Regions from separate parts of the Bradyrhizobium sp. Ash2021 genome, predicted to be linked through region 4. Evidence: predicted binding sites of a transcription regulator. Region 4 holds the regulator's gene; each other region holds the start of a gene.

The links. Region 4 encodes PhoB, which activates phosphate uptake and scavenging genes when phosphate is short. Its sites were predicted from a motif close to TGTCATNNANCTGTCAT; they were not measured.
Region 1: phnF (phosphonate metabolism transcriptional regulator PhnF) is a predicted target of PhoB. The motif match lies at 2,078-2,094, and genes of this name have one in related genera.
Region 2: NL528_RS02170 (DUF2794 domain-containing protein) is a predicted target of PhoB. The motif match lies at 3,437-3,453, and genes of this name have one in related genera.
Region 3: NL528_RS20285 (RNA degradosome polyphosphate kinase) is a predicted target of PhoB. The motif match lies at 1,988-2,004, and genes of this name have one in related genera.

Annotation. Positions count from the first base shown of each region.
Region 1 is NZ_CP100604.1:3,773,671-3,781,089, reverse strand. Features, by position in the region: gene NL528_RS17880 (carbon-phosphorus lyase complex subunit PhnI) at 1-942, opposite strand, end outside; gene phnH (phosphonate C-P lyase system protein PhnH) at 945-1,553, opposite strand; gene phnG (phosphonate C-P lyase system protein PhnG) at 1,557-1,970, opposite strand; gene phnF (phosphonate metabolism transcriptional regulator PhnF) at 2,138-2,866, shown strand; gene phnE (phosphonate ABC transporter, permease protein PhnE) at 2,863-3,717, opposite strand; gene phnE (phosphonate ABC transporter, permease protein PhnE) at 3,714-4,598, opposite strand; gene phnD (phosphonate ABC transporter substrate-binding protein) at 4,683-5,612, opposite strand; gene phnC (phosphonate ABC transporter ATP-binding protein) at 5,690-6,505, opposite strand; gene NL528_RS17840 (chloramphenicol acetyltransferase) at 6,694-7,362, shown strand; gene NL528_RS17835 (alpha-D-ribose 1-methylphosphonate 5-triphosphate diphosphatase) at 7,359-7,419, shown strand, end outside.
Region 2 is NZ_CP100604.1:428,382-435,800, reverse strand. Features, by position in the region: gene NL528_RS02185 (FtsX-like permease family protein) at 1-1,267, shown strand, start outside; gene NL528_RS02180 (Bax inhibitor-1/YccA family protein) at 1,512-2,303, shown strand; gene NL528_RS02175 (N-acetyltransferase family protein) at 2,390-2,935, shown strand; gene NL528_RS02170 (DUF2794 domain-containing protein) at 3,054-3,425, opposite strand; gene NL528_RS02165 (DUF1223 domain-containing protein) at 3,994-4,755, opposite strand; gene acnA (aconitate hydratase AcnA) at 4,912-7,419, opposite strand, start outside.
Region 3 is NZ_CP100604.1:4,282,565-4,289,983, reverse strand. Features, by position in the region: gene purM (phosphoribosylformylglycinamidine cyclo-ligase) at 1-551, opposite strand, end outside; gene NL528_RS20295 (CDP-alcohol phosphatidyltransferase family protein) at 710-1,264, shown strand; gene NL528_RS20290 (chromosomal replication initiator DnaA) at 1,264-1,941, shown strand; gene NL528_RS20285 (RNA degradosome polyphosphate kinase) at 2,078-4,276, shown strand; gene ppx (exopolyphosphatase) at 4,289-5,791, shown strand; gene NL528_RS20275 (TerC family protein) at 5,821-6,645, opposite strand; gene NL528_RS20270 (TerC family protein) at 6,781-7,419, opposite strand, start outside.
Region 4 is NZ_CP100604.1:907,776-915,194, reverse strand. Features, by position in the region: gene argF (ornithine carbamoyltransferase) at 1-41, opposite strand, end outside; gene NL528_RS04250 (aspartate aminotransferase family protein) at 41-1,249, opposite strand; gene NL528_RS04245 (GcrA family cell cycle regulator) at 1,729-2,238, shown strand; gene phoB (phosphate regulon transcriptional regulator PhoB) at 2,296-2,997, opposite strand; gene phoU (phosphate signaling complex protein PhoU) at 3,058-3,774, opposite strand; gene pstB (phosphate ABC transporter ATP-binding protein PstB) at 3,786-4,607, opposite strand; gene pstA (phosphate ABC transporter permease PstA) at 4,604-5,449, opposite strand; gene pstC (phosphate ABC transporter permease subunit PstC) at 5,454-6,443, opposite strand; gene pstS (phosphate ABC transporter substrate-binding protein PstS) at 6,679-7,419, opposite strand, start outside.

The DNA of each region.
Region 1 (7,419 bases), 2.9 Mb from region 4:
GAACTCCTCGTCCTGGGCAGGCGCGATAACCTCTTCCCCGAGCTCGCGCGCGCGCAGGGTACGGTCGACCAGCGCCATCGACATGGTCTTGCGCTCGCTTTGTCCGAACGCCAGACCGTAGCCACGGGTAAAGCACGGTGCTTCGCTCGCCGAGCCCTTGAACTGGTTGACCATCTGGCATTCGGTCAGCGCGATTCCGCCGAGCGGTACCGCGAAGCCGGCATCTTCAGCAAAAAATTCAACCTCGACCTCGCCGAAGCGAATTTCACCGGCGAAGGGGTGGTTGCGGCCGTAGCCGCGCTGCGAGGAATAGCCAAGCGCCAGCAGAAAGCCCTCATCGGCCCGCGCCAGGTTCTGCAACCGCAAATCGCGATCGGCCGGAAAATCGAGCGGCTCGCGTGTGAGGTCGTCGACCGGCGCATCGGCATCGGCCTTGGGTGACGGCTCGATCAGGCCGTCGCGGCCGAGAATGTCGGTGACGCGCGGCATGGCCGCGGCTGACGCTTCACCCGTCGCGGGCAACTCGGGCACCCACCCCTCCGCAAGCTGCGGGTCCAACAGACGATGCGTATAGTCGAAGGTCGGCCCGAGAATCTGGCCGCCCGGAATGTCCTTGAAGGTCGACGAAATCCGGCGGCGCACCTGCATCTCGCCGGTATCGACCGGCTCGGTCGCGCCGAACCGTGGCAGCGTGGCGCGGAAGGCACGCACCAGGAAGATCGCCTCGATCATGTCGCCACGCGCCTGCTTGATGGCGAGCGCCGCAAGCTCGCGGTCATACAACGAGCCTTCGGTCATGACGCGATCGACGCCGAGCGAGAGTTGTTCCGAGATCTGGTCGAGCGAAACCTCGGGAACATCCCGATCGCCACGGCGCTCATGCGCCAGCAGGCGGTGGGCGTTCTCGATGGCGCGCTCGCCTCCCTTGACGGCAACATACATGGTCAGGCCCCCCTTGCGATGAGCCGCGCGGTGCGGGGTATCGCGACAATGACATCGTCATGGACCAGCACGACGTCGATGCCGCGGGGAAACATTGTCTGATTGATCGCAAGCCGTTCGAACAGGTCCGGCGGCTGGATCGTGGCCTGCAGCACAATCGTGCCGTCGATGCCAGGACCCCGCAATTCGAAGGCCGGCCCTGTGGTGAGGCTTTCGACCTGCAGGATCAGCGTCGTGGAGCGATCGGGATATTCATTGCTGCCGAACGCGAACCGTTCCAGCGCCGGAAGGCCCGGCGCGTCGCCGATCAACGCAAAGCTGGCAATCGAGGAATCCGTAGTCACCGGCGCGCTGGTGTGGAATTTCAGCCATTTGGCGACGGCCGATGTCTGGGACATCCGGGCATCGAGCCAGATCGGCGTATCATGATCGAACAAGGTCAGTGCGATGGCCGCAGTGCCGCGCATCACGCCGGCTGGCTCGCCTGCGACCGCCTCGATGCGCTGAACGCTGCCGGGGCGCGCCATCGCATCCATCACCGAGCGGAAGGTCGACTGCGCCGACAATACCTTGTCGATAAATCCTGCTGGTAACTCCGCAACCGTGGTCATGCCTCACCCCTCACCGCGCACCAGTGTGTAGAAATCAACCCGCGTCGCTGCGGTCTCCGCAGCGTAGCGGTTCCGGTTCGCGACCATCGCGGCACGCAACGGCGCGATCACACCGGATTCGACGGCCCCGGCGAATTGATCCGACTGCAGCATGGCATCGCACAGCGCGATCATCCGGGCCTTCTGCCGGTCGCGCCCGAGCGTGTAGCCGAAACCCACTTCGCCGGTCGAAAGCCGCACCGCCGCACGCGATACCGTAGCCTCGCCAAGATTAAACGGCGCACCGTCGCCGCCGATGCGGCCGCGCACCATCACGAGGCCATTCTCGGGCTCACGCAGATTTTCATGGGCCGGCAACGCGACCGCATCGAGACGACCCGAGATGTCGGCTGCATCGGAATGCGCGAGCACCGCCATCGCCGCCTTGCGCTGCGCCTGCCTGGTAGTTTCTGTCGTTTCGGTCATAGCGGCCCTTGCCGGAATCAAGTTGTCTATGATACTAGACAACTTGATAACGAAACGCCATGACTGTTTCGTGACAAGAGGATGATTTTCCGGATGCGTTCCGTGGGCGGGTCCACACCATGAGCATGCAGGATGCTGCTACCGGCGTCGCGCTGTGGCGGCAGGTCGCCGACGGAATCGAGCGCGGCATCGCCGAAGGCCGCTTTCCGGCCGGTGAAAAGCTGCCGGGCGAGACCGAGATCGCCGAAACCTATCGGGTTAACCGCCATACCGTCCGCCGGGCCTTGGCGACGCTGGCGGAACGCGGGTTGGTGCGCGCCGAGCGCGGCAGCGGCACTTATGTCGAGACGCGGCGGCTGGCCTATCCCCTGCGCTCGCGGACGCGGTTTTCCGAAATCGTCGGCGCCGGCGGCCGCGAGCCGCACGGCCAGCTGATCGACGCCTCCGAGGAAGTCGCGACCCGCGAACTGGCGCGGGAACTTGCATTGAAGACCGGCGCGCCGCTGATCCGGATCGAATCGCTGCGATTAGCCGACCGAACCCCGATCTGTGTCAGCACCACCTGGCTATCGGCCGAGCGCTTTCCCGGCGCCGGGAGCGTGTTCGCCGGCGCACGCTCGATGACAAAGCTGCTCGCGCATTACGGCATCCGCGACTATCGCCGGGGATCAACCCGGATCAGCGCGGCTATCGCAGACGCTTCCGACGCCGCACGGCTGGACCTTGCGCTCGGGCGCCCGGTCCTCGTGGTCGACAGCACCGACGTCGACCCCGCCGGCAAGCCGCTCGTGACAAAACGCTCACGTTTTGCCGCCGAGCGCGTCGAGTTCCTGGTCGAGAACAGCTAGAACTGGGCGACCGCGCGTCGCCCGATAATGGCGAAGCGCAGCTTGCCCGAGATCCAATCGATCGCGGCAACCGCGACCAAGATCATCAGGATCAGGAACGAGACCTTCTGCCACTCCAGCACGCGGATCTGCTCAGCCAGCTGCAGGCCGATACCGCCGGCTCCGACGATGCCGATAATGGTGGCCGAGCGCGTATTCGATTCGATGAAATAGAGCACCTGGCCCGCGATCACAGGCAGCACCTGCGGCATCAAGCCGAAGCGTATCTCGTGCAGGACACTGCCACCGGAGGCGCGGATGCCCTCGACCTGTTTCTTGTCGGCGGCCTCGATCGCCTCGGAAAACAATTTACCGAACGCGCCGAAGTCGGACACCGCGATTGCCAGCACGCCGGCGAACGGGCCGAGGCCGACCACATTGATCCATACCAGCGCCCAGATCAGCGTATCGACGCCGCGGATGGAGTCCAGGAACCGGCGAACGGGAAAGCGGATCAGTTTCGAGGGAATGATATTTCGCGCCGCCAGCAGGCTGACCGGCAGCGCGAACACTGCTGCGATCGTGGTGCCCAGCAACGCGATCGACAGGGTTTCGCCGAGCGCGGAGAGATAAATCGGCAACGAGGAGCCTGGGTCGGGCGGGATCATCATCAGCGTGATCCAGCCAAGCTGGTGCAGGCCTGAGAACAATCTTGCCGGCGAGAACTCGAGATCGACCAGCCCGAAAATGAAAATGGCGAAAGCGCCAAGGATCATCGCCGGCATCGCCAGCCGCGCCGAAGCCGGCCGGTCGAAGACGTCGGGGTATTTCGCCCGCAGCTGCCCTGCATCGGGTTTCGGTAGCTGGCTCATGCGCGCGCGTCCTTGCCGAACAGCCGGCCGCGCAACCACCCGGTAGCGATATCAATCACAAAGACGGTGACGATGATCATAACCAAAATCGCGCTGACGTCCGAATAGTAGAATTTCCGGATCGCGACCACGAGCTCCTGCCCGATGCCGCCGGCGCCGACGAAGCCCATGACGGACGCCTCGCGGACGTTGATCTCAAAACGCAGCAGCGCGTAGCTCGCGTAGCCTGCGGTCACCTGCGGCAGCACCGCGAACCGCATGCAGGACAGCCAGCTTGCGCCGGTCGATCGTACGCCTTCAACCGGCTTCATGTCGGCGTTTTCGACGATCTCGGAGAACTGCTTTCCGAGCGCGCCGGTGGAATGGATGGCGATGGCGAGCACGCCCGCCATCGGTCCGAGGCCGAATGCGATGACGAAGATCAACGCAAACACAATGCCGGGAACCGTACGGGCGAATTCCAGCAGACGGCGGACCACGAAGCGCAGCCACGGCGCGGGCGAGGTATTTTCGGCCGCAAGGAAATTCAGTGCAAACGCCAGCACCGCTCCGGTCAGGGTGCCGACATAGCTGATCAGGATGGTCTCGCCGAGCATCTTCAACCATTTGTGCCAGCCCCAGAACCATTCACCGATGTCGGTCCACACCCGGGTGCCGTTTTCCAGCGTGAAGATACGGTCGAAATAGCTGACGAAGTTTCCGAAATAGGTGAAGAAGGTGCGCAGATTCACCTCCGCGCCGATGGCGGCAATGACAAGAGCGGCGAAAAACACCGCCGCCGCCAATGTCATCTGCAGGCGCTTGCGCGCGACCGCCCTGCGATAGGCCTCGTTGAGCGCCGCCAGTTGCGGGCCTGGCAGAATGGATACGGCCGTGGCCATCGACGATTACGATCCGGTTCAAATGCCAAACGAGAAAAAGGCCGGGTCGCATGGACCCGGCCTGGTCTTGTCTCCGCCGATCGATCAGGACGCCTTCTTGCGCAGATTGTCGACGAACTTAATCAGCTCGATGGTCTTGTCGTAGTCTGCGTTGGTAATCGGCTGCCAGGGCAGATTCTTGCCATCGGACAGCTTCTTGAAGGCTTCCTTGTCCTTTTCGGGCGCGTTGAGGAATGCCTGCCTGATCGCGGCCTTCATGTCCTCGGGCAGGTCGCTGAGATAAGCGTAGGGCGAGTTGATGATGAGGTCCGACTTCACGATGACGCGAAAATCTTCCTTCTTCAGCGGCGTGCCGTCGCTCGACTTGACCATGTTCTTGGCGAGCATGCGCGTGAGGTTCGAATCATCTTCCGCATTCCACCAATTGGCAGCGACATCGACCGTGCCCTGGGCCAGCGCCAGCACGGCGTTCTCATGGCTGCCGGTGAAAATCACCTTGGAGAAATAGGCGTCGGGATCGATACCCATCTGGTTCATCTTGAAACGCGGCATGTTGTTGCCCGACGTCGAGTTCGGGTCGACCAGGCCGAGGTTCTTGCCCTTTAGGTCTTCGATCTTCTGGTACGGGCTCTTGGCGAGCACGTAGAACACCGAATAATACCCCTTGGAGCCGTCGGCGTTGACATCGATCACGAAGGCGTCGGTCTTCACCCCGGTGAGGCGGGCGCGCGAGAACGACGCCGGACCGTAATAACCGATATGGATGTTGCCGGCGCGTTGCCCTTCGATGACGGCCGCATAGTCGTTGGCGACACGCAGATTCACCTTGATGCCGAGCTCTTTCGACAGATAGTTCACGAACGGCGTGTAGCGTTCAAGAACGCCCGAGCCGTTCTCGGCCGGAATCACGGCAAAGGTGATTTCCGGATATTTCGCCTTCCAGTCTTCGGCTGACGCGGATGCGGTGAACGCCAGCGCGGCGGCGCCGGCCAGAACGATGCGACGAGTGATCATGATGTACCCTCTTGTTGTAGTTACGCCCATCGGCCGATTGCAGGTGTGCTGCGGCCGCCCTGTACTGAAGCAATTGCTCAGGCCGCAGCTGCGGTGCCGAGCGCCGGAACGGTTGCAGTTTGAGGCGCATGAATCGGCGTGCTGCCCATGACTTCGTTGGCCTCGAGATCGTAAAGCTCACGCGCAATATGATCGGTCAGAATCGCGGGCGCGCCGTCGAATACCACGCGGCCAGCCGACATCCCGATCAGGCGATCGCAATAGCTTCGCGCCAGATCGAGCGAATGCAAATTGCAGATCACCGTGATGCCGAAGTGCTTGTTGATGCGCAGCAGTGCGTCCATCACGATCCGGGTGTTGCGCGGATCGAGCGAGGCGATCGGCTCGTCGGCGAGGATGATGTCCGGCTCCTGCACCAGCGCGCGCGCGATCGCGACGCGCTGCTGCTGGCCGCCGGAAAGCTGGTCAGCGCGCTGGGCCGCGAGCGAGCCCATATCGAACTGCTCGAGCGCGGACATCGCCAGCGCCTTGTCGTGTTCGGGCCAAAGCTGCGCTAGCGAACGCCAGGACGGGATTTCCGCCAACCGCCCCATCAACACATTGGTCAACACATCGAGCCGGCCAACCAGGTTGAATTGCTGAAAGATCATCGCCGAACGCGCACGCCACTGCCGCAAATCCCTGCCGCGCAGCGCAGTGACATCGACGCCTTCGAACAGGATCCGGCCTTCGGTGGGGTCAGCGAGCCGGTTGATCATCCGCAGCAGCGTCGATTTGCCGGCGCCGGACCGGCCGATCACACCGATAAAGGCACCGGGTGCTACCGAGAAGGAAGCATTGTCAACCGCGGCTTTGGTGCCGAAACGGCACGTCAAACCTTCTACCACCAGCATGCATTGCTCCAACCGCGTCGTCCTCGGTCATCGCTAGCGCCGGTATCTAACAGTTGTGTGACAGCCGCGCCGCGGTGCGGCGATCATCCACACCGGGGACAACTGTCATTTATCCGTCATGACATTGTCATCAGGCCCATTGATGACGTGCGCAGCACCTCTAATCACGATTGCTCATGGAAACGCAAATGGCCGGCAAGATGCTCTCCGTTGAACCGACCGTCGATCCCACCGCCTCGGTGCGTGAAAGCCAACTCGGCGCCTATACCGAGGTCGGTGCGCGGACCATCCTGCTCGACGTCACCATGGACGACTATTCCTATGTCGTGAACGACGCACAGATCACCTACACCACGATCGGCAAATTCTGCTCGATCGCGGCGATGACCCGGATCAACCCCGGCAATCATCCGATGTACCGGGCGTCGCAGGCGCATTTCACCTATCGCGCCAGCGCCTATTTTCAGGGCGAGAGCGACGACGCCGATTTCTTTGAATGGCGGCGCGAACACCGCGTTCATATCGGCCACGACGTCTGGATCGGGCATGGCGCCATCGTGTTGCCGGGGCGCTCCGTCGGCACCGGCGCGGTGGTCGCGGCCGGTGCGATCGTGACCAAGGACGTGCCCGCCTACACCATCGTGGCGGGAAATCCGGCGCGGGCGATCAAGCGGCGGTTTCCGGAGGCCATTACGAGCCGGCTGGCCGAGCTTGGGTGGTGGGATTGGGACCATGAGACGCTCCGTGCCGCCCTACCTGATTTCCGAAGGCTTGGCGTCGAGGATTTCCTCGCGAAATATGAGGCGGCGGGCAGTACGGGTCGCTCTCACGCCAGACGGCGGAGTGCAATATCGTGACAGATATCCTTCTTGAAGGCGGCCGGGCGCTGGTCGGTCGCAAAATTGTCGAGACCT
Region 2 (7,419 bases), 480 kb from region 4:
TGACAAGCGCGTCGCGGCGGTGTTCGTCGTCTCCTCAGCCGCGGTGTTCGCGCTGCTGCGCGGCGTCGCCGCCGGGCTGATGGCGCTGGCGCGCCGCCTGCCCCGTAGTCGCATCACCATGCTGCGGCTGGCGATCGCCAACATCTACCGGCCCGGCGCACTGACGCCGTCGGTCGTGATGTCGCTCGGCCTGGGGCTCGCGGTGCTGGTCACCATTACCCAGATCGACGGCAATCTGCGGCGGCAGTTCCTGGCGGCGCTGCCGGATCGCGCGCCGTCGTTCTACTTCATCGATATTCCCACCACCGAAGCCGACCGCTTCGCTGCCTTCCTGAAACAGACCGCGCCCGGATCGACCGTGGAGGACGTGCCGATGCTGCGCGGGCGGATCGCCGCCGCCCGCGGCGTCAAGGCCGAAGACCTCAAGGCGTCGCAGGATTCCGAATGGGTGCTGCAGAGCGACCGTGGCCTGACCTATACCGGCGAGATTCCCAAGGGCTCGAAGATCGTCGAGGGCGAGTGGTGGGGGCCGGATTACAGCGGTCCGCCACTGGTCTCGATGGAGAAGAAGATCGCCGACGGGCTCAAGCTCAAAATCGGCGACGAGATCGTCGTCAACGTGCTCGGCCGCGACATTCCGGCCAAAATCGCCAATCTGCGCAATATCGACTGGCAGGGCCTCGGCATCAATTTCGTGCTGGTGTTCTCGCCGAACGCCTTCAAGGGCGCGCCGCACAGCCATGTCGCGACCCTGACCGAGACCCATCCGGACGCCGCCGGCGACGCCCGCATCATCAAACAGGTGGCCGACGCCTTCCCGACGGTAACCAGCGTGCGGGTGCGCGAGGCGCTGGAAACCATCGGCAGCGTGGTCACCAACCTCGTGATGGCGATCCGCGGCGCCAGCGCGGTGACGCTGATCTCGGCCATCCTGGTGCTGGGCGGCGCGCTCGCCGCCGGCCATCGCCACCGGGTCTACGACGCGGTAATCCTGAAGACGCTCGGGGCCACCCGCGCGCGGCTGCTCGGCGCCTATGCGCTGGAATATCTGATGATCGGCTTTGCCACCGCCGTGTTCGGCGTGATCGCGGGCTCGATCGCCGCCTGGCTGATCGTGACCCGGCTGATGACGCTGAGCTTCATCTGGCAGGCCGGAAGCGCCGCCGGCGTGGTCGTGGCCGCGCTGATCGTCACGGTGGGGCTGGGACTGGCCGGGACGCTTTTGGCCCTGAACCAGAAACCGGCCACGGTGTTGCGGAATTTGTGACAATTTGTAGCGGCGGAGCGAGCAGGGTTAACGCCGTTTTTGCCCCTAAATCGCGGTTTAGAGCGACATTCGGCCGCGCGTGGAAGCTTGCAGCGAATGTGCTAGTTTCCCACATATCGGATGGGAAGAGAGCCGGTTTGATGACGCAAAATTAATGTCAGCAAAATCGCGCTATCTGAGATAGATATCTAACCGGCGTCGCAAACCCCTTGCGCTCCGCCGGGCAACCAACGGGAATTCGACCATGTCGGACCTAGACCGTAACTACGCTTCTCCTTTCGGCCGGGCCGCCGGACGCATTGACGCTGCGGCCGTCGACGCCGGTCTGCGCGCCTACATGCTGCGCATCTACAATTACATGAGCATCGGGCTGGCCATCACCGGTCTCGCGGCGCTCGGCGTCTATATGGCGGCGGTGACCGGCGATCCGGCGGCCGGCGCGGCCAAATTCGGCAACGCCTTCCTGACGCCGTTCGGCTATGCGATGTATGTGAGCCCCCTGAAGTGGCTTTTCATCTTCGCGCCCTTGCTGATGGTGTTCGTGATCTCGGCCGGCATCAACCGGCTGCAGCCCGCTGCCGCCCAGATGCTGTTCTGGGTGTTCTCGGCGCTGATGGGCGTTTCACTGTCGTCGATCTTCCTGGTGTATACGCACACCTCGATCGTGCGGGTGTTCTTCATCACCGCGGCGACCTTCGGCGCTCTGAGCCTCTACGGCTACACTACCAAGCGTGACATGAGCGGCATGGGGTCGTTCCTGTTCATGGGCCTGATCGGCATCATCATCGCGAGCCTGGTCAATTTGTTCCTGGCGAGCACGATGCTGCAGTTCATCGTCTCGGTGGTCGGCGTGCTGGTATTCGCGGGCCTCACCGCCTGGGATACCCAGCGGCTGAAGAACGACTACATCTACGGCTATGCCTCGCAGGGCGGCGTGGTGGCGGAGCGTGCGGCCATCCTTGGCGCACTCTCACTCTACCTCAACTTCATCAACCTGTTCACGCTGCTGCTGCAGCTGCTTGGCCAGCGCGACTAGCCCAAACGCCTCAGGCGGACGAATTGAAGCCCCGGCCTTACCGCCGGGGCTTTTCTTTTGGCTGAAGCAAAAATAATCTGGCGTCCATGTCACCCGCCGAAATCAGGCCCGCCACCGAGGCCGACCTCCCCTCTGTCACCGAAATCTACGAGCACGCTGTGCTCTACGGCACCGCGACGTTCGAGCTGATACCGCCGGACCTTGCCGAGATGACCCGGCGGTTCAAGGCGCTGCTGGACGGCGGATTTCCGTATTTCGTGGGCGTCCTGCAAGGCGGCGTGGTCGGATATGCCTATGCCGGCCCGTACCGTCCGCGGCCGGCCTACCGCTTCACGGTGGAGAATTCGGTCTATCTGAGACCTGCAATCCACCGCCGCGGCATCGGCCTGCAATTGATGCTGCGGCTGATCGCCGAATGCGAAGCGCGCGGCTACCGGCAGATGATCGCGGTGATCGGCGATTCCGCCAACGCCGGATCGATCGGCGTCCACACCAAAACCGGCTTCCAGATGATCGGGACCCATCCCAGTGTCGGCCTCAAATTCGGTCGCTGGCTCGACACCGTGATGATGCAGCGCGCGCTCGGCGACGGCGCGACGACTGTGCCGGGGGATGATGCAGAACAGCGCTAGTTGTCCGGTGTTATTCCGGGGCGCGAAGCGAACCCGGAACCTCGCGCCGCAGATTACGCCTAGCTAACCTCTGGATTCCGGATCCAGCGCTGCGCGCTGGTCCGGAATGACAGCATGGCTAAACCACCGCCAGCTTGCGATCGATCACCAGCAGCACGCGCTCGAGCTCCTGGCCGCGGCGCAGGATCAGGCCGGTCGCGGAGATCACGCTGTACATGCCCTGCTTGCGCGCGAGCCGCGGATCTTTTTCGATGCGGTAGATCGGGACTTCGGAAGCGCGGCGGAACACCGAGAACACCGCGCGATCCCTCAAGAAGTCGATGGCATAGTCGCGCCATTCGCCATCGGCGACCATGCGGCCATAGAGATTGAGAATACGATTGAGTTCCAGACGATTGAACGTAACGCGGCTTTGCTGGGGGCCTGCAGCGGCGGTGCGCGCCGCCGCGCGATTCTCGCTTGGATCAGTGTCCTCCGATAGCGAACTCATGGAGCGCCTCCTGTCATCCAGGCATCATCTTGTCCCGAAAACCGGTGCCCACTTTTCGGGATCATGCCGAGACGTAGATGATCGCGCCAACCGCCGGACGCTGCAAGGGGCCCTTGAGAAATACCGCCGCAGGCCCGGCCGATTGCCCGGCCTCCGGAATCCGGAAATATAGGGTCACGGGATCGTTAGCGGAATCATATTGCTGCCCCACTTCCGCCCATCGACCGCCCCGCTGCCTTGCGAAAAGAAAATCCTGCGTTGGCCCGGTCCTTTCGGTTCCGGATTCCTCAGCCCCCAGCCCCCCGGGGCCGTCGGGATCGGGCCTGTTCGCAGGGGAGCTAATCCCCGTACTGGGCCAACGAAAGTTGGTCCTTTTTCTTTTTTGGGGGGTACTTCATCACTGCCGTCATTCCGGGGCGCGCCAACGGGTCCGCGCAAAGCGCGGCCCGATGACAGGCTCCGCGCGAGCTTTGATGTGCAATTGCACATCAGAGAATCCATAACCACGATCTTGAGTATGGATTCCGGGCCTGCGCCAAGAGGCGCATCCCGGAATGACGAAAGGGAATCAGTGCAGGCTTGTGAACGCCGCGCCCAGCATCGGGCCGGGTTTGTCGCGATTGCCGTCCTGGACATAGACAACCGCGGCATCGACGCCATCGCGCGAGATATTTTCCAGCGGCACGGTCCAGCTTCCGGAACTGCCGTTCCAGTCACCCACCTTGAGCAGATTGCGCACCACATTGTGGTAGGTAATTTCCTGGCCGCGGTTTTCGCCGCGCCCGATCGCGATCGGAATGGCCTTCGAGACCGAGCAGATCCAGACTTCGCCATGCGCGGCGTTCGGCGCCTTGCTGGCCGCGACCGAAACATTGATCTGCTTGCCGGACAGCGTCATCGTGACGGGCACCGACATCACACCATCGGCCTTGCTGGTATCCTTGATCGCACCTTCGATGCCGGCGCGATCGCTGCCGATCAGATGCGCCGATCCATTGACGACAACTTGCGGCGTGTAGACGTCGCGATCGCCGCGCACATGCGAATAGGCCTTTTGCCGCGCGCTGAAGCGGGAGTCGGCGAGCGTATCCTTCCAGCCAAGATAGTCCCAATAATCGATCGGCATGCTCAGCGCGATGACATTGGGATCCTTGGCGAGCTCACCGATGATCTTGTCGGCGGGCGGACAGGACGAGCAGCCTTGCGAGGTGAACAATTCGACGACCGCACGCGGATCGGCATGGGCCGGACGGATAATTGCGATAATCGCGCATACGCTGAGCGCACCGGACCACCGCGAGATACAGTTATAGGCCATCATCGCTGTCATACTGCGAACCGGTCGTGACGATTTCCATCCGTATTTGTACGGGCATGATCTGATCCTAAAAGCGCGCCGCAAACGCGCGAAAGCGGCCTTTGTCATAGGCCGCCTTCTTTTTACCTGCCACTCACTAAGCAGTGAGCCACCGATCACAAATCCGCGTTATGCCGCCAGTTTGCGCAGCACATAATGCAGAATGCCGCCATTCCGATAATATTCGAGTTCGTCGAGCGTATCGATGCGGCACAGCAGCGGCACGCGCTGCAGCGAACCGTCACCGGACTCGATCTCCGCCGTCAGCGTTTGACGCGGCTTGAGATCGCCCTGCAAGCCCCGGATCGTCACCTTCTCGTCGCCCTTGAGGCCCAGCGACGTCCATGACGTGCCGTCCTCGAAGGTGAGCGGCAGCACGCCCATGCCGACCAGATTGGAGCGGTGGATGCGCTCGTAGCTCTGGCAGATCACGGCGCGGACGCCGAGCAGCCGCGTTCCCTTCGCGGCCCAGTCGCGCGACGAGCCGTTGCCGTATTCGGCGCCGGCGAAAACCACCAGCGGCACTTGCTCCGCCTGGTACTTCATCGCGGCGTCGTAGATCGACATCTGTTCGCCGTCGGGCCAGTGCTTTGTCAGGCCGCCTTCCGGAATGTTGCCGTCGGCGCCCTTCAGCATGAAGTTCTTGATACGGATGTTGGCAAACGTGCCGCGCATCATGATCTCATGATTGCCGCGCCGGGTGCCGTACTGGTTGAAGTCAGCCGGACGCACCTGATGCTCTGAGAGGAATTTTCCGGCCGGCGAGGTCAGCTTGATGGAGCCTGCCGGCGAGATGTGGTCGGTGGTGATCTTGTCGCCGAACATCGCCAGAATCCGCGCACCGACGACGTCGACGATCGGGTCCGGCTCTTTTTTCATGCCTTCGAAATAAGGCGGGTTCTGCACATAGGTCGAGCTCATGTTCCAGCGATAGGTTTCGCTCTCCACGGTCTTGATCTTGCGCCAGTTGGTGTCGCCCTTGAACACGTCGGCGTAGCGCTTCTTGAAGATCGTGGCGGTGACGAACTTCTTCATCACGGCGTTGATCTCTTTGGTCGTCGGCCAAATGTCCTTCAGGTACACCGGCTTGCCGTCCTTGCCCTCGCCGATCGGCTCGACCGCGAGATCCTTGGTCACCGTTCCCGCCAGTGCGTAGGCCACGACCAGCGGCGGTGACGCCAGATAGTTGGCCTGCACGTCCGGGCTGACGCGACCTTCGAAGTTGCGGTTACCCGACAGCACGGCGGCGGCGACGATGCCGTTGTCATTGATCGACTTCGAAATATCCTCCGGCAGCGGGCCCGAATTGCCGATGCAGGTGGTGCAGCCGAAGCCGACCAGGTTGAAGCCGACCTTGTCGAGATCGGCCTGCAGGCCGGAATTGGCGAGATATTCCGCCACCACCTGGCTGCCCGGGGCCAGCGACGTCTTCACCCACGGCTTTGCCTTCAGGCCTTTGGCGGCGGCGTTGCGCGCCAGCAGGCCCGCGCCGATCAGCACGCTCGGATTGGAAGTGTTGGTGCAGGAGGTGATTGCTGCGATCACGACGTCGCCATGGCCGAGATCGAAATTGTGGTTCTCGACCACATAGCGCTTGGCGGCATCGTCCGCCTTCTTGTATTCGCTGGTCATCGCGGTAGCGAAGCCTGCGGCGACCGCCGGCAGCGCGACGCGGCCCTCGGGACGCTTCGGGCCGGCCATCGACGGCACGACGTCGGCGAGATCGAGCGTCAGCGTCGCCGTGAACACGGGATCGGTCGACTTGGCGGTGCGGAACAGACCCTGCGCCTTGGCGTAGGCGGTGACCAGCTTGACGCGGTCAGCCTTGCGGCCCGAGGTCTTCAGATAGTCGATGGTCGCGGCATCGACCGGGAAGAAGCCGCAGGTCGCGCCATATTCCGGCGCCATGTTGCCGATGGTCGCCTTGTCCGCGACCGAGAGAAAATCGAGGCCAGGGCCGAAGAATTCGACGAATTTTCCGACCACGCCCTGCTTGCGCAGCATCTGCGTCACGGTCAGCACGAGGTCGGTGGCGGTGACGCCTTCCTTGAGTTGGCCCTTGAGCTTGAAGCCGATCACTTCCGGCAGCAGCATCGACAGCGGCTGACCGAGCATGCAGGCTTCCGCCTCGATGCCGCCGACACCCCAGCCGAGCACGGCGAGGCCGTTGACCATGGTGGTGTGCGAGTCGGTACCAACCAGCGAATCCGGATAGGCGACTTCAAAGGTGCCGGTCTTCTTGCCGACCGTCATCTTCTCCTTCCTGGTCCACACCGTCTGCGCGAGATATTCGAGATTGACCTGATGGCAGATGCCGGTGCCGGGCGGCACCACGGAAAAATTCGAAAACGCCTTCTGACCCCATTTCAGGAATTCGTAGCGTTCCTGGTTCTGCTTGTATTCCTCGACCACGTTCTTGCCGAACGCCTTGTTGTCACCGAAGAAGTTCACGATCACCGAGTGATCGATGACCAGATCGACCGGCACCAGCGGATTGATCTTTTCCGCATCGCCGCCGAGCTTCTGCATCGCATTGCGCATCGCGGCGAGATCGACCACCGCCGGCACGCCGGTGAAATCCTGCATCAGCACGCGCGCGGGGCGGAACGCCACTTCATGCTCGAGCGCGCGCTTCTT
Region 3 (7,419 bases), 3.4 Mb from region 4:
ATCACGGCATCGCCGACGGCGATGTCGGAACTCGGCAACAGCGTGCCGCGCTCGGCAGCACCCACCGCAAAGCCCGCGAGGTCGTAGTCGCCATCCCTGTAGAGCCCCGGCATTTCCGCGGTCTCGCCGCCTATCAGGGCGCAGCCGGATTCCCGGCAGCCTTCGGCAACGCCGGCGACGATCGCGGCGGCCGCTTCCGGATCGAGCTTGCCGCAGGCAAAATAGTCGAGGAAGAACAGCGGTTCCGCGCCCTGCACCACGAGGTCGTTGACCGACATCGCCACCAGATCGATGCCGATGCCGCCATGCAGCCCGGTCTCGATCGCGATCTTGACCTTGGTGCCGACGCCGTCGGTCGCCGCCACCAGCACCGGGTCCTTGAAGCCGGCGGCCTTGAGGTCGAACAGCCCGCCGAAGCCGCCGATCTCGGCATCGGCGCCGGCGCGGGCGGTGGCGCGGACCATCGGCTTGATGAGATCGACCAGCCGGTTGCCGGCATCGATATCGACGCCCGAATCCGCGTAGGTGAGCCCGTTTTTGCGGTCGTTCATGCCTAATTCCAGATGATGACGGCTGGTTACGAAGAATTCCGCGATCCTGCAATGGCTCGCAAGCGAAGCGCGAATATACTATGTAGATAACAACCGGCTCACCCCGCAAAGGGCCGGATCCTTTGCGAAATCAGGCCGGTAGCCGGGAAGCGACCGAGTTGAGTATTCCGACCTCTATTCCGAACATGATTACGCTTGGCCGCATCATTCTGGTGCCGGTCATCGTCTGGGCGATCGCCTCCAGCCAGATGGAAATCGCGTTTGCGATCTTCGTCATCGCTGGCGTCAGCGACGCCGTCGACGGCTTTCTGGCCAAACGCTTCAACATGGCGAGCGAACTCGGCGCCCTGCTCGATCCCCTGGCCGACAAGGCACTGCTGGTATCGATCTATATGGCGCTTGGCATCTGGGGCGCGGTGCCACGCTGGATCGTCATCCTCGTGGTCTCGCGCGACATCATGATCGTGACCGCCGTGATTGTGTCATGGTTGTTCGACAAGCCGATCCCGATGAAACCCTTGATGGTGTCGAAGCTCAATACGGTGTTCCAGGTGGCGTTCGCGGCCCTGGTGCTGGCGTCGCTCGGATTTGGTTTTCAGCCAAGGCCTTACGACCTGATCCTGATGGGTTTTGTTACGGTCTTTACTTTGGTTTCGGTCTCCCTCTATCTCGTCGAGTGGGTGCGGCACATGAGCACGATCGAGGCAAGGTAGTGGCAGCCAGCGTTCATCCTCGTCAGCTTGCCTTCGCGCTGCCCCATGCAGAGAGCCTGACCCGCGACAATTTTCTGGAAGGGCCGGCCAATGAAGCCGGCCTCGCGCTGGTCGAGAGCTGGCCCGACTGGCCCAACCGCATCATGCTGCTGGTCGGTCCGGAAGGCTCGGGAAAAAGCCATCTCGCCTCGATCTGGGCCGAACGGTCCGGCGCACGCTCGACCTCCGCGCATGCGCTGACGGCGGCCGCGGTGCCTGGCGCGCTGGCGACCGGCGCGCTGGTGGTCGAGGATCTGAAGCCCGGCGATTTCGACGAACGCGCGATGTTTCACCTGATGAATCTGGCGCGCGAGGACGAAGCCTATGTGCTGATGACGGCGCGCATTGCGCCATCCGCCTTCGAGGTCGAATTGCGTGACCTGCGCTCGCGGCTGCGCGCGGTGCCGTCGGTGTCGCTGCTGCCGCCCGACGACTTGCTGTTCCGCTCCCTGATCGTCAAATTCTGCGCCGACCGCCAGTTGAGCGTCGACGAGACGGTCGTGAGCTATCTCAGTACCCGGATCGAACGCTCCTACGCGGCGGTCCGCCAGGCGGTCGAACTGCTCGACACCGAGGCGCTGCGGCTGGGCCGGCCGGTGACCCGGGCGCTGGCTGCTGAATTACTGCGCAACGCCTGATCCGGCGCGCTTCCCGCCTTGACGCCGGCTGCGGCCGGAACATCAATGTCATTGAAACGTCATTGCCGTAACACATGGTTTGCGCGGCTTCCGTCTAGCTAGACGCACGCGCGGGCCCGGAATGGATTAAAACTTCATGGATTCGGTACAAGCCATTGAAATCAAAGAAAAAGATGTAATCGCCGAGGGCCCGCCCGCAATCGCGACCAGCCCCGAACGCTTCATCAATCGCGAGCTGTCCTGGCTGCATTTCAATCGCCGGGTGCTGGAGGAAGCGGTCAACCCGGGGCATCCCGCGCTGGAGCGGGTGCGGTTCCTGTCGATTTCCGCCAATAACCTTGATGAGTTCTTCATGGTCCGCGTCGCCGGCATCAAGGCGCAGGTCCGCGAAGGCATCGCCGAACGCAGCCCCGACGGGGCGACGCCGTCCGAGCAGCTCGTCCTGATCAACGAGGCCGTATCACAGCTCGCGAGCGATCAGCAGGCGATCTGGAGCGATTTGCGCGCCACGCTGTCCGAAGTGGGCATCGTCCTGGTCGATGGCCGCGACGTCACCAAGGCCGAGCGGAGCTGGATCGAGGATCATTTCCTCCACAACATCTTCCCGCTGCTGACGCCGCTCGCGATCGACCCGGCGCACCCCTTCCCGTTCATTCCGAGTCTCGGCTTCACGATCGCGCTGCAGCTGGCGCGGGTCTCCGACGGCAAGCCGATGAACGCGCTGATCCGCATGCCCGGCAAGATCGACCGCTTCATCCGCATGCCCGCGGGCAAGGACGGCGCGGTGCGGCTGATCACGCTGGAACAGGCCACCGGCCTGTTCATCGGAAAACTGTTCCCAGGCTATACCGTCAAAGGCCAGGGCGCGTTCCGCATCATCCGCGACTCCGAACTCGAAATCGAGGAAGAGGCGGAAGATCTGGTCCGCCTGTTCGAGACCGCGCTGAAGCGGCGGCGGCGCGGATCGGTGATCCGGCTCGAACTCGAAGCCAAGATGCCGGAAGAGCTGCGCGCGTTCGTGCAGCAGGCGCTTTCCACCGCCGACGACGAGATCTTTCTGGTCGACGGCGTGCTGGCGATGAACGAATTGTCGCAGCTGACAAGGCTCGACCGGCCCGATCTGGAATTCACCCCCTACGTTCCGCGCCATCCCGAGCGCGTCCGCGACCACGGCGGCGACATCTTCGCCGCGATCCGGCAGAAGGACCTGATCGTCCATCACCCTTACGAATCCTTCGACGTCGTCGTCCAGTTCCTGCAACAGGCGGCCCGCGACCCCGACGTCGTCGCCATCAAGCAGACGCTCTATCGCACCTCGAACAATTCGCCGATCGTGCGCACGCTGGCGGAAGCGGCCGAGGCCGGCAAATCGGTCACCGCGCTGATCGAGCTGAAGGCGCGGTTCGACGAGGAAGCCAACATCCGCTGGGCGCGCGACCTCGAACGCGCCGGCGTCCAGGTCGTGTACGGCTTCATCGAACTGAAAACCCACGCCAAGCTGTCGATGGTGGTGCGCCGCGAGGGCGGCAATCTGACCACCTATGTGCACACCGGCACCGGGAATTATCATCCCGTCACCGCGCGCATCTATACTGATTTGTCCTACTTCACTTCGGACCCGGTCATCGGCCGCGATGCGGCGCGGGTGTTCAACTACATCACCGGCTATGCCGAGCCCAGCGACATCGAGAAGATGGCCGTGTCGCCGCTGACCTTGCGCAAGCGCATGCTCGAGCACATTCACGGCGAGACCAATTATGCGCGCCACGGCAAGCCGGGCGCGATCTGGCTCAAGATGAACTCGCTGGTCGACCCCGACATCATCGACGCGCTGTACGAGGCGTCGCAGGCCGGCGTGGCGATCGAACTGGTGGTGCGCGGCATCTGCTGCCTGCGGCCGGGTCTGCCCGGACTTTCCGAGAACATCCGCGTCAAATCCATCATCGGGCGTTTCCTGGAGCATGGCCGAATCTACTGCTTCGGGATGGGCCAGGGCCTGCCCTCGACCAAAGCGGCTGTGTATATCTCCTCCGCCGACATGATGCCGAGGAACCTCGACCGTCGCGTCGAGATCCTCTGCCCGCTGCAAAATCCCACGGTACATCAGCAGGTTCTCGAGCAGATCATGGTCGCCAATCTGAAGGATACCGAGCAGAGCTGGCAGTTATTGCCCGACGGGTCGTCAACGCGTATGAAGGCCGCGAAAGGCGAAGAGCCGTTCAATCTGCACAACTACTTCATGACGAATCCGAGTCTGTCAGGCCGTGGAAAGTCTCTCAAGGAATCTTCGCCGCGCCGCCTCACACGCCGGAACGAGCGCCAGCCCTCGTCATAAGGGATCCCCGAAATGAAGCGGCCGCGCAAACGCGCCTCAAGCGTCGCGGTCATCGACATCGGTTCGAACTCGGTTCGTCTCGTGGTCTATGAGGCCATGGCGCGCAGCCTCGTCACCATCTTCAACGAGAAGGCGCTGTGCGGCCTCGGCCGCGAGGTGCAGAGCACCGGCCTGCTGGCGCCCGATGCGGTCGCCAAGGCGCTGACCTCGCTGCGGCGGTTTCGCGCCCTGTGCCGGATCCAGAAGGTCGGCCGCGTCTACGCGATCGCCACCGCCGCCTGCCGCGACGCCTCCAACGGCGCCGATTTCATCGCCAAGGCCGAACGCATCTGCGGCGTTCCGATTGAAATCCTGTCGGGCCCGCGCGAGGCCAAGCTGTCCGCGCTCGGCGTCGTGTCCGGCATCCACAATCCCGACGGCATCGTCGGCGATCTCGGCGGCGGTTCGCTCGAACTGATCGATGTGCACGGCAACCGCGTTCGCAGCGGCGTGACGCTGCCGCTCGGCAGCCTGGCGCTGCAGGATCTGTCGCACAAATCGCTGAAGCGCGCCGGGCGCATCGTCCGCAACGATCTCGTCGACGTCGCCCAGCTCAAGGCAGGCCGCGGCCGCACCTTCTATGCCGTCGGCGGCACCTGGCGCGCGCTGGCGCGCATCCACATCGTGCAGAGCGGCTATCCGCTCCGGGTCATGCACGGCTACTCGATCCCGGCCGCGGACGCACTGGATTTTGCGCGCCGCCTGCGCCGCCTCGTCGCCGCCAACATGCTGGCCAATATCGAAATCGTCGCCGACGCGCGGCGGCCGCTATTGACCTATGCGGCGCTGGTGCTCGAACACATCATCCAGGTCGCCAAGCCCAAAACCATCGTGTTTTCGACCTTCGGCGTGCGCGAGGGCCTGCTCTACGAGATGTTGCCGCAGCCCGAGCGCGCCAGGGATGGATTGATCTGCGCGGCGCAAACGCTGAACGGCCTGTTGTCGCGATCCGCCCGCCATGCCGAAGAGCTGATCGGCTGGACCGATCGCCTGGTCAGGGTCGTCAAACTGCGCGAAACCGACGAAGACCGCCGGCTGCGCCATGCCGCCTGCCTGTTGTCCGACATCGGATGGCGGGTGCATCCCGATCATCGCGGCGAAGAGACGCTGAGCCTCATCACCAACGGCAATTTCGGCTCGATCAGCCACCAGGGCCGCGCCTTTGTCGCGCTGTCGGTGTTCTATCGCTATGCGGGCCTGAGCGAGGAAAACGAACCGCCGGCGCTGGTTCGCGAACTGGTGCTGCCGGCGATGGACGAGCGCGCCCGCGTGCTCGGCGCCGCCTTCCGCGTCGCGCACCTGATCTCGGCGGCGCGAACCGGCGTGCTGCCTGCGACCCACTTCCGCAGCCGCGGCCGCAAGCTGATGCTGGTGTTCGAGCACCAGATGGTCGATCTGGTCGCCGACCGCGTCGGCAGCCGCTTCAAGCAACTGGCGCGGCTAATCGGCCGCTCAGGCTCGATCTTGCGGCGCTGAGACCGACGCCTCACATTGGCGCCGGCTATTTATGCCGGTAGGAGGTGTTGAAGCTTCCGCCTTCGCCAGATCCATCCCACGATCAGCACGACGATCGCGCCCAGCAGCGCGCAGGCGATTTCGCCGCCGTTTACGCCGACGAACAGCGGCGCTACGCCCAGCAGGGTCAGCAGCGCGTCGAACTCGGTGCCGGCCAGACTTTCCCACAGGCTTTGCAGTTTGGGATGGACCGCGGCATCGTTCGCAATGACGTCACCGGCGATCCAGCCGAGCAACGCGGCACCAGCCCAAATCAAAACCGGGAGATAGGTGATGAGGGCCATGATCAGCGCCGCGCCTGCGATAATCAACGGGATGCTGCTCGCCAGTCCGATGATCAGGAGCGGGACACTGCCATTGGCGGCGGCGGCGACCGCGATCACGTTGTCGAGACTCATGATGATGTCCGCAGCCACCACGATCTGCACCGCCGCCCATAGATGCGACGCCGACTCGACCCCCTCCTCGTCCCTGTCCTCCGGCACCAGCAATTTTGCGGCGATGACGATCAGTGCCAGGCCGCCGGCCAGTTTGAGATATGGCAGTTCCATGACGGTGGCGACGATCGCGGTGAAGACGATCCGCAACACGACGGCTGCCCCGGCGCCGAGGATCATGCCCCAAAGCCGCTGGCGCGGCTGCAGTCCGCGACAGGCAAGTGCAACCACCAGCGCGTTGTCGCCGGACAGCAACACGTTGATCCAGATGATCTTGGAAAGCGCTACCCAGAACTGCGGATGATGGAGTTCAGTGCCGAATTGCGTGAAAAATGCACCGATCGCGGAAGCGCCAGGAAATTGCGGGAACCAGTTCAATCCGACCTCCACCAGCGACTGCGAAGCCACTCGCTAGCGCAAAACGGCAGGAGCGTCTGGCGGCTATTTGTCGCAAATCGGGAAGGCGGGTCGCCGACAGCAACGGGCCGTCAAAGGCCCGAAACCGAGGTGGCGTCAGACCCTCACGGGCGCCACGATCTCCTGCAGCTTGCGGCGGCGCCAGATCGATCCGACGACGAGCACGATGGTCACACCCAGCAGGGCGAGCACGAGTTCATCGATCTCGCCGTCGAGCTTGAGATGCTTCACAAACCCGAACATCGACGAGGTGGTGTCGATATTCAGACTGACGTCACCGTCGAGCATTTTGCGAAGTTGCGGCGCAATCGCAGGATCGGTTGCGATCACATCGCCGCCGATCCAGCCCAGCAGCGCCGCGCCCAGCCACACCAGGATCGGCATCCGGTCGAGGATCATCATGATCAACGCGGCGCCCGCGATAATCATGGGAATGCTGACCGCAAGGCCGAGCACCAGCAGCGGAAGCTGGCCATTCGCGGCGGCGGCGACTGCGATGACGTTGTCGAGGCTCATGACGATATCGGCAATCACGACGATGCGGACGGCGTGCCAGAGGCTGGTGCCTTCGGCGATATCGTCGCCGGCACCTTCCGGCACCAGCAGCTTGGTCGCGATGGACAGCAGCGCAAGGCCGCCGATCAGCTTCAGATAGGGCAGAACCATCAATGTAGCGACGATGCCGGTGAACAGGATCAGCAAGACCACCGCGATCCCGGCACCGATCACCATGCC
Region 4 (7,419 bases):
AGCTCGTTGATATCGAGGAAGTGGCGGACGGCCTTGCTCATCACCCCGCCGCCTTCTTCAACTGGCCGCCGGATAGCGCCATGCAGGCGCGCTCGAGGCTGGCAACCGATTCCTCGATCTCGGACTCGGAGACGATCAGGGGCGCCAGGAAGCGCACCACATTGTCGCCGGCGCCGACGGTCAGCAGCTTCTGGTCGCGCAACGCATTGACGAGATCGCCCGACGGCACCACGGCCTTGACGCCGACCAAAAGGCCTTCGCCACGCACTTCCGACAGCACTTGGGGATAGCGATCGACCACCGAGGCCAGCTTCTGTTTCAACAGCAGCGACATCTTCTGCACATGGTCGAAGAAGCCGGGCTTCAGCATCACGTCGAGCACCGCGTTGGCGGCCGCGACCGCCAGCGGATTGCCGCCGAAGGTCGAGCCGTGCGAGCCCGGCGTCATGCCGGACGCGGCTTCCGCAGTCGCAAGGCACGCGCCGATCGGAAAACCGCCGCCGAGCGCCTTCGCCAGCGACATCACATCCGGCGTGACGCCGAGGCGCTTATAGGCGAAGAGATCGCCGGTGCGGCCCATGCCGGTCTGCACCTCGTCGAACACCAACAGCAGGCCCTTGTCGTCGCAGAGCTGACGCAGCGCCTTGAAGAACGCGTGCGGCGCGGTGCGCACACCGCCCTCGCCCTGCACCGGCTCGATCAGGATGGCCGCGGTGTTTGGGCCGATCGCCTTTTTCACGGCTTCGAGATCGCCGTGCGGGACCTGGTCGAAACCGTCCAGCGGCGGACCAAAGCCTTCGAGATATTTGGCGGAGCCGGTCGCAGCCAGCGTGCCGAGCGTGCGGCCGTGGAACGCGCCCTCGAAGGTGACGAGGCGGTAGCGCTCGGGATGGCCCTTTGCGGCGTGATAGCGGCGCGCGACCTTGATCGCGCATTCCATCGCCTCGGCGCCGGAATTACAGAAGAACACGAAATCCGCAAAGCTCTGCTCGCACAGCCGCGCCGCGAGCTTGTCGCCGTCGGGCGATTTGAACAGGTTCGACATGTGCCAGAGTTTCGTCGCCTGCTCCTGCAGGGCCGCGACCAGATGCGGATGGCAATGACCGAGCGCATTCACCGCGACGCCGGAGGTGAAGTCGAGATAGCGCTCGCCATTGGTTGCGATCAGCCACGCGCCTTCGCCGCGCTCGAAGCCAAGATCGACCCTGGCGAAGACGGGAAGCAGATGCGACGTGGCGCTCTTGGTCATGGCAATCACTGATGGTTATGAGACAGTCACGATGCCTGCCGGGGCGCGGCAGCAGCCCGTCTTCCGAAAACAAAACGTGCCGCCTTTTTCGGGCGGCACGTGGCAAACATTCTATGCTGGCGGCGGTAACTGTCAACACGCCACGAGACGTGCCTTCCTGCACTGCAAGAAAAGCGCAATCCGTAACATTCCGGGGCGGTGGAAAAACACGATTGCAATGCTTAAGTGTGGGAACATGTGGACGCACCGACGGGGACTCTTGCGCCAGAGTCCCGCCATATTGTAGCGTCTGAGCCGTCGGGTACGACATCTCGTGCGGCGGATCTGATCCTCTGAAGTCCGGTGTTCTGCGTACACGCTCGGGCGCGCTTTCTGCGCCCGGCGAGGGCTAAGGGATTCTGCCCGCAGGGATATTTGAGACGATTGGCATCGCCAGCGCTGCCCCAGATTGGCCGGCGCGACGCGAAGGGAAGAATGCGATGACAGTATTGACCTGGTCCGACGATCGCGTCGAGCAACTGAAAAAACTTTGGGAGTCCGGCCTTTCGGCCAGCCAGATCGCCGCGGAACTCGGAAATGTGACGCGAAATGCGGTGATCGGCAAAGTGCACCGGCTGGGGCTTTCCGGCCGCGCCAAGAGCCCCTCCTCGGCCGCCCCGCGGCAGCGCAAGGCCCGCCCAGCCCAGCAGATGATGCGGGTTTCGCGGCCGGTGTCGCGCGGCAACACCGCGCTGGCCCATGCCTTTGACGTGGAGATGGAGCCCGATCCGGTCACCTACGACAATGTGGTGCCGATGAGCCAGCGGCTGTCGCTGCTCGAGCTCAACGAGGCCACCTGCCACTGGCCGATCGGCGATCCCTCGAGCAACGACTTCTTCTTCTGCGGCGGCAAGGCGCTCGCCAGCCTGCCCTATTGCGCGCACCACTCGCGCGTCGCCTATCAGCCGGCTTCCGATCGCCGCCGCCCGGCGCCGAAGCCGACCAGGTAAGGCACGCGCACTCTCCGGTGTCGTCCCCGCGAAGGCGGGGACGACAGTGGAGTGTTTTCACTCCACCTTCGCAAATCGATCGTCCAGCGCGTAGCCGGCGCCGCGGACGGTGCGGATCGGGTCCTGCTCGCGGCCGGGGTTGAGCAGTTTGCGCAGGCGGCCGATATGCACGTCGACGGTGCGCTCGTCGATATAGATGTCGCGGCCCCAGACGCTATCGAGCAGCTGCTCGCGGCTGAAGACACGGCCGGGATGCTCCAGGAAGAACTCCAGCAGGCGATACTCGGTCGGGCCGAGATCGATCGGACGGCCCGAGCGCGCGACCCGGCGCTTCTCGCGATCGAGTTCGATGTCGCCATAGGTCAGCACGGTGGCGAGCCGCTCCGGGCTCGCCCGCCGCAACAGGCCTTTCACACGCGCCAGCAGTTCCGGCACCGAAAAGGGTTTTACGATGTAATCGTCGGCGCCGGTCGCCAACCCCCGCACCCGCTCGCTTTCCTCACCGCGCGCGGTCAGCATGATGATCGGCAGCTGCTTGGTCTCGGGCCGCGCGCGCAGGCGGCGGCACAGCTCGATGCCGGACAGTCCCGGCAGCATCCAGTCGAGCACGATCAGATCGGGCACGCGCTCCTTCAGCCGTGTGTCGGCGTCGTCACCACGGCCGACGGTTTCGACGTCGTAGCCTTCGGCATCGAGGTTGTAGCGCAGCAGCGTCGTCAGCGCTTCCTCGTCTTCGACCACCAGAATGCGGGCGCTCATCAGTGTAAGCCTCTCTTCGTCTTATTTTGCCGCGTTTTCTTCACGCGAAACGCTACGTCTCTAGTTCCCGGGTACCGTCGTGGCGAACGTCGTCATGTCGCCCTTCGGACGCTTGTCCATGATCTGCTGGCCCTCGATCATGTAGAACACGGTTTCGGCGATATTGGTGGCGTGGTCGCCGATCCGTTCGATGTTCTTGGCGCAGAACATCAGGTGAATACAGAACGAGATGTTGCGCGGATCTTCCATCATGTAGGTCAGGAGCTCGCGGAACAGCGAGGTGCAGATGGCGTCGACTTCCTCGTCGCCCTTCCACACCGCCATCGCCGCCGGCAGGTCGTGCGCCGCATAGGCATCGAGCACCGACTTGACCTGCGACTGCACCAGGTCGGTCATGTGCTCGAGGCCGCGGATCAGTTTCAGCGGATGAAAATCGTTCTCCAGCGCCGCGACCCGCTTGCCCATGTTCTTGGCGAGGTCGCCGATCCGCTCCAGATCGGTGGCCACCCGCATCGCGCCGACGATTTCGCGCAGATCGATCGCCATCGGCTGGCGCCGCGCGATCGTCAGCACCGCGCGCTCCTCGATCATGTGCTGCAGATTGTCGATTTCGGCATCGGCGGCGACCACGCGCTTGCCGAGCGCGATATCGCGGCGCACCAGCGCATCGACGGATTCGGTGATCATGCGTTCGGTGAGGCCGCCCATCTCGGCGACCAGCCGGGTCAATTCCTGCAGATCGCTGTCGAACGCCTTGGCGGTATGTTCAGAAGCCATGTGTTATCTCCTCAACCGAACCGGCCGGTGATGTAGTCTTGGGTGCGTCGATCGCTCGGCGAGGTGAAAATCTTGTTGGTGTCGTCGAACTCGATCAACTCACCAAGGTACATGAAGGCGGTCTTGTCCGAGACGCGCGCCGCCTGCTGCATATTATGGGTAACGATGGCGATGGTGTAGTCCTCCGCCAGTTCCTGGATCAATTCCTCCACCTTGGCGGTCGAGATCGGGTCCAGCGCCGAGCAGGGCTCGTCGAACAGGATCACCTCGGGCCGCACCGCCACGGTGCGGGCGATGCACAGCCGCTGCTGCTGGCCGCCGGAGAGCGATAGGCCCGAGGCGTTCAGCTTGTCCTTGACCTCATTCCACAGCGCGCCGCCACGCAACGCCTTTTCGACCCGGCCGTCCATCTCGGATTTGGAGATCTTCTCATAGAGGCGGATACCGAAGGCGATGTTCTCATAGATCGTCATCGGAAACGGCGTCGGCTTCTGGAACACCATGCCGACCCGGGCCCGCAGCAGGTTGAGATCGAGCTTGGGGTCGAGGATGTTGGTCTGGTCGAGCATCAATTGACCGGTCGCACGCTGGCCGGGATAGAGATCGTACATCCGGTTGAAGATCCGCAGCAGGGTCGATTTGCCGCAGCCGGACGGCCCGATGAAGGCGGTGACGCGGTGGGTGCCGAGCGCAAGGTTGATGTTCTTCAGCGCGTGGTGCTCGCCGTAGTAAAAATTCAGGCCCCGCGCGGTGACCTTGGCCGGCGCGTCCGGCAACGCCACCGGGGGAACGGATCCGCTCGCGCTGCTCACCGATACAGAAAGATCGTTCATTTTGCGGTCCTCTCGGCGCCCAGGATGCGCGCGCCAATGTTCAGCGCGAGCACGGTCAAGGTGATGAGCAAGGCCCCGCTCCAGGCCAGCTGCTTCCAGTAGGCGTAGGGGCTTTGCACGAAATTGTTGATGGTGACCGGCAGGTTCGCCATCGTCTTGGTCAGGTTGAGGCTGAAGAACTGGTTGGACAGCGCGGTGAACAACAGCGGCGCGGTTTCACCGGCGACGCGCGCGGTCGCCAGCAGCACACCGGTGATCAGGCCCGACCGCGCGGCGCGATAGGCGATGCGCTTGATCACGAGCGAGCGCGGCAGGCCGAGCGCGGACGCCGCTTCGCGCAGCGGATTGGGCACCAGCACCAGCATGTCCTCGGTGGTGCGCACCACGACGGGGATCACGATCACGGCCAGCGCGAGGCAGCCGGCAAAGGCCGAAAACCCGCCCATCGGCACCACGACGGCGCCGTAGACGAACAACCCGATGATGATCGACGGCGCGCTGAGCAGGATGTCGTTGATGAAGCGGATCACTGAAGTGAGGCGATCGTTCCGGCCGTATTCGGCGAGATAGGTGCCGGCGAAAAGACCCAGCGGCGCGCCGACGCCGACGCCGATCACGGTCATGATGATCGAGCCTGTGATGGCGTTGCGCAGGCCGCCGTCGGTCGATCCTGGCGGCGGCGTATCCTGGGTGAACACGGCGAGATTGATGCCGGCGAGGCCGTTGTAGAGCAGCGTGAACAATATCAGCGCCAGCCACGTCACGCCGAACAAGGCGGCGCCGACGCACAGCGCGCGGATGACGATGTCGTACCGGCGGCGTGAGGCGTAAATCGGGTTCATGGCCCTAATTCCCCGCCTTCTTTTCCAGCCGCATCAGCATCAGCCGGGCGGCGGCGAGAACGAAGAAGGTCAAGATGAACAGCAACAGCCCGAGCAGGATCAGGCCCGACTGGTGCAGGCCGTCGCTTTCGGCGAATTCGGAGGCGATCGCCGCCGAGATCGTGGTGCCCGGCGCGAAGATCGAGCCCGAGATGCGGAACGAATTGCCGATGATGAAGGTCACCGCCATGGTTTCGCCGAGCGCGCGGCCGAGTGCCAGCATGATGCCGCCGATGACGCCGACGCGGGTGTAGGGAATGACGACGTTGCGGACCACTTCCCAGGTGGTGCAGCCGACGCCATAGGCGGCTTCCTTCAGCACCGGCGGCACCGTCTTGAAGACGTCGACCGAGATCGAGGTGATGAAGGGCAGCACCATGATCGCGAGAATGAGCGCGGCGTTGAACAGGCTGAGATAGGACGGGGGACCCGCGAAGATCGCACCGAGCACCGGGACGCCGTCGAAAATGTTGATCATGAACGGCTGGAACGTGTTGGCGAGGAACGGCCCGAGCACGAAGAAGCCCCACATGCCGTAGATGATCGAGGGAATGCCGGCGAGCAATTCGATGGCCAGGCCAATCGGACGGCGCAGCCACAGCGGACAGATCTCGGTCAGGAAGATCGCAATGCCGAGACCGACCGGAATGGCGATCAACATCGCGATCCCGGACGTGACCAGCGTGCCGTACATCGGGCCGAGCGCGCCGAGCACCGGCGGATCGGCGGACGGCGCCCAGCGCTGCGTCCACAGGAAGGCAAAACCGTATTCCCTCATCGCCGGAAAGGCGCCGACGATCAGCGAAAGAATGATGCCGCCGAGAATGAGCAGTACCGAGATCGCGCAGCCGCGGGTGATCCAGTAGAAGGTGACGTCACCAAGCTTGAACGCGCTGAGTGCCCTGGCACGATCGTAAGGTCCGGCTGCTTCCATTACGTCGCTCTGAACGGCCATGTCCGCCACGCCAATCCCCTGTCTAGTTCAAAGCCACTCAAATCGCCACGCCCCGAAGCGATTTTACTGAAGATTTACTGGCGTCATTCTCCGATGTGCGATTGCACATCGGAGATGGTCCGGAAGACCAGACTTCAGATGCGCAATTGCGCATCGGGGAATCCTTGGAATCCGGGTTCGCTCGTTGCACTCGCGCCCCGGAATGACGGGGCGCGAGATTCGTTGCAGACCAGTCTCAGCTCTTGATGTCGGCCGACCAGGTCTTTTCGATCAGCTTGACCACCGATTCCGGCATCGGGATGTAGTCGAGCTCTTCGGCCATCTTGCCGCCCTTCTGGAACGACCATTTGAAGAACTTGATGGCTTCCTGGGAGGCTGCCTTGTCGGTCGCATCCTTGTGCATCAGGATGAAGGTCGAGGCGGTGACCGGCCACGACTTCTCGCCGGGCTGATCGGTGAGGATCACGTAATAGCCGGGAGCCTTCGCCCAGTCGGCGTTGGAGGCGGCCGCCTGGAAGGCCTCGACGGTCGGCTGCACGGTCTTGCCGGCCTTGTTGATCATCGCGGTGTAGGTCAGCTTGTTCTGCTTGGCATAGGCGTACTCGACATAACCGATCGAGTTCTTGGTCTGGCCGATATTGCCGGACACGCCTTCGTTGCCCTTGGCGCCGACGCCGGTCGGCCATTCAACCGCAGTGCCGGAGCCAACCTTGGTCTTCCAGTCCGCGCTCACCTTCGAGAGATAGTCGGTGAAGTTGAAGGTGGTTCCCGAACCATCGGAGCGGCGCACCACGGTGATGGCGTCCGAGGGCAGCTTCAGCTTCGGATTGAGCTTGGCAATCGCCGGATCATTCCATTTGGTGATCTTGCCGAGATAGATATTGGCAAGCGTTTCGCCGTCGAAAACCATCTCGCCGGGCTTCACGCCCTCGAGATTGACCACGGGGACGATCGCGCCCATGACCATCGGCCACTG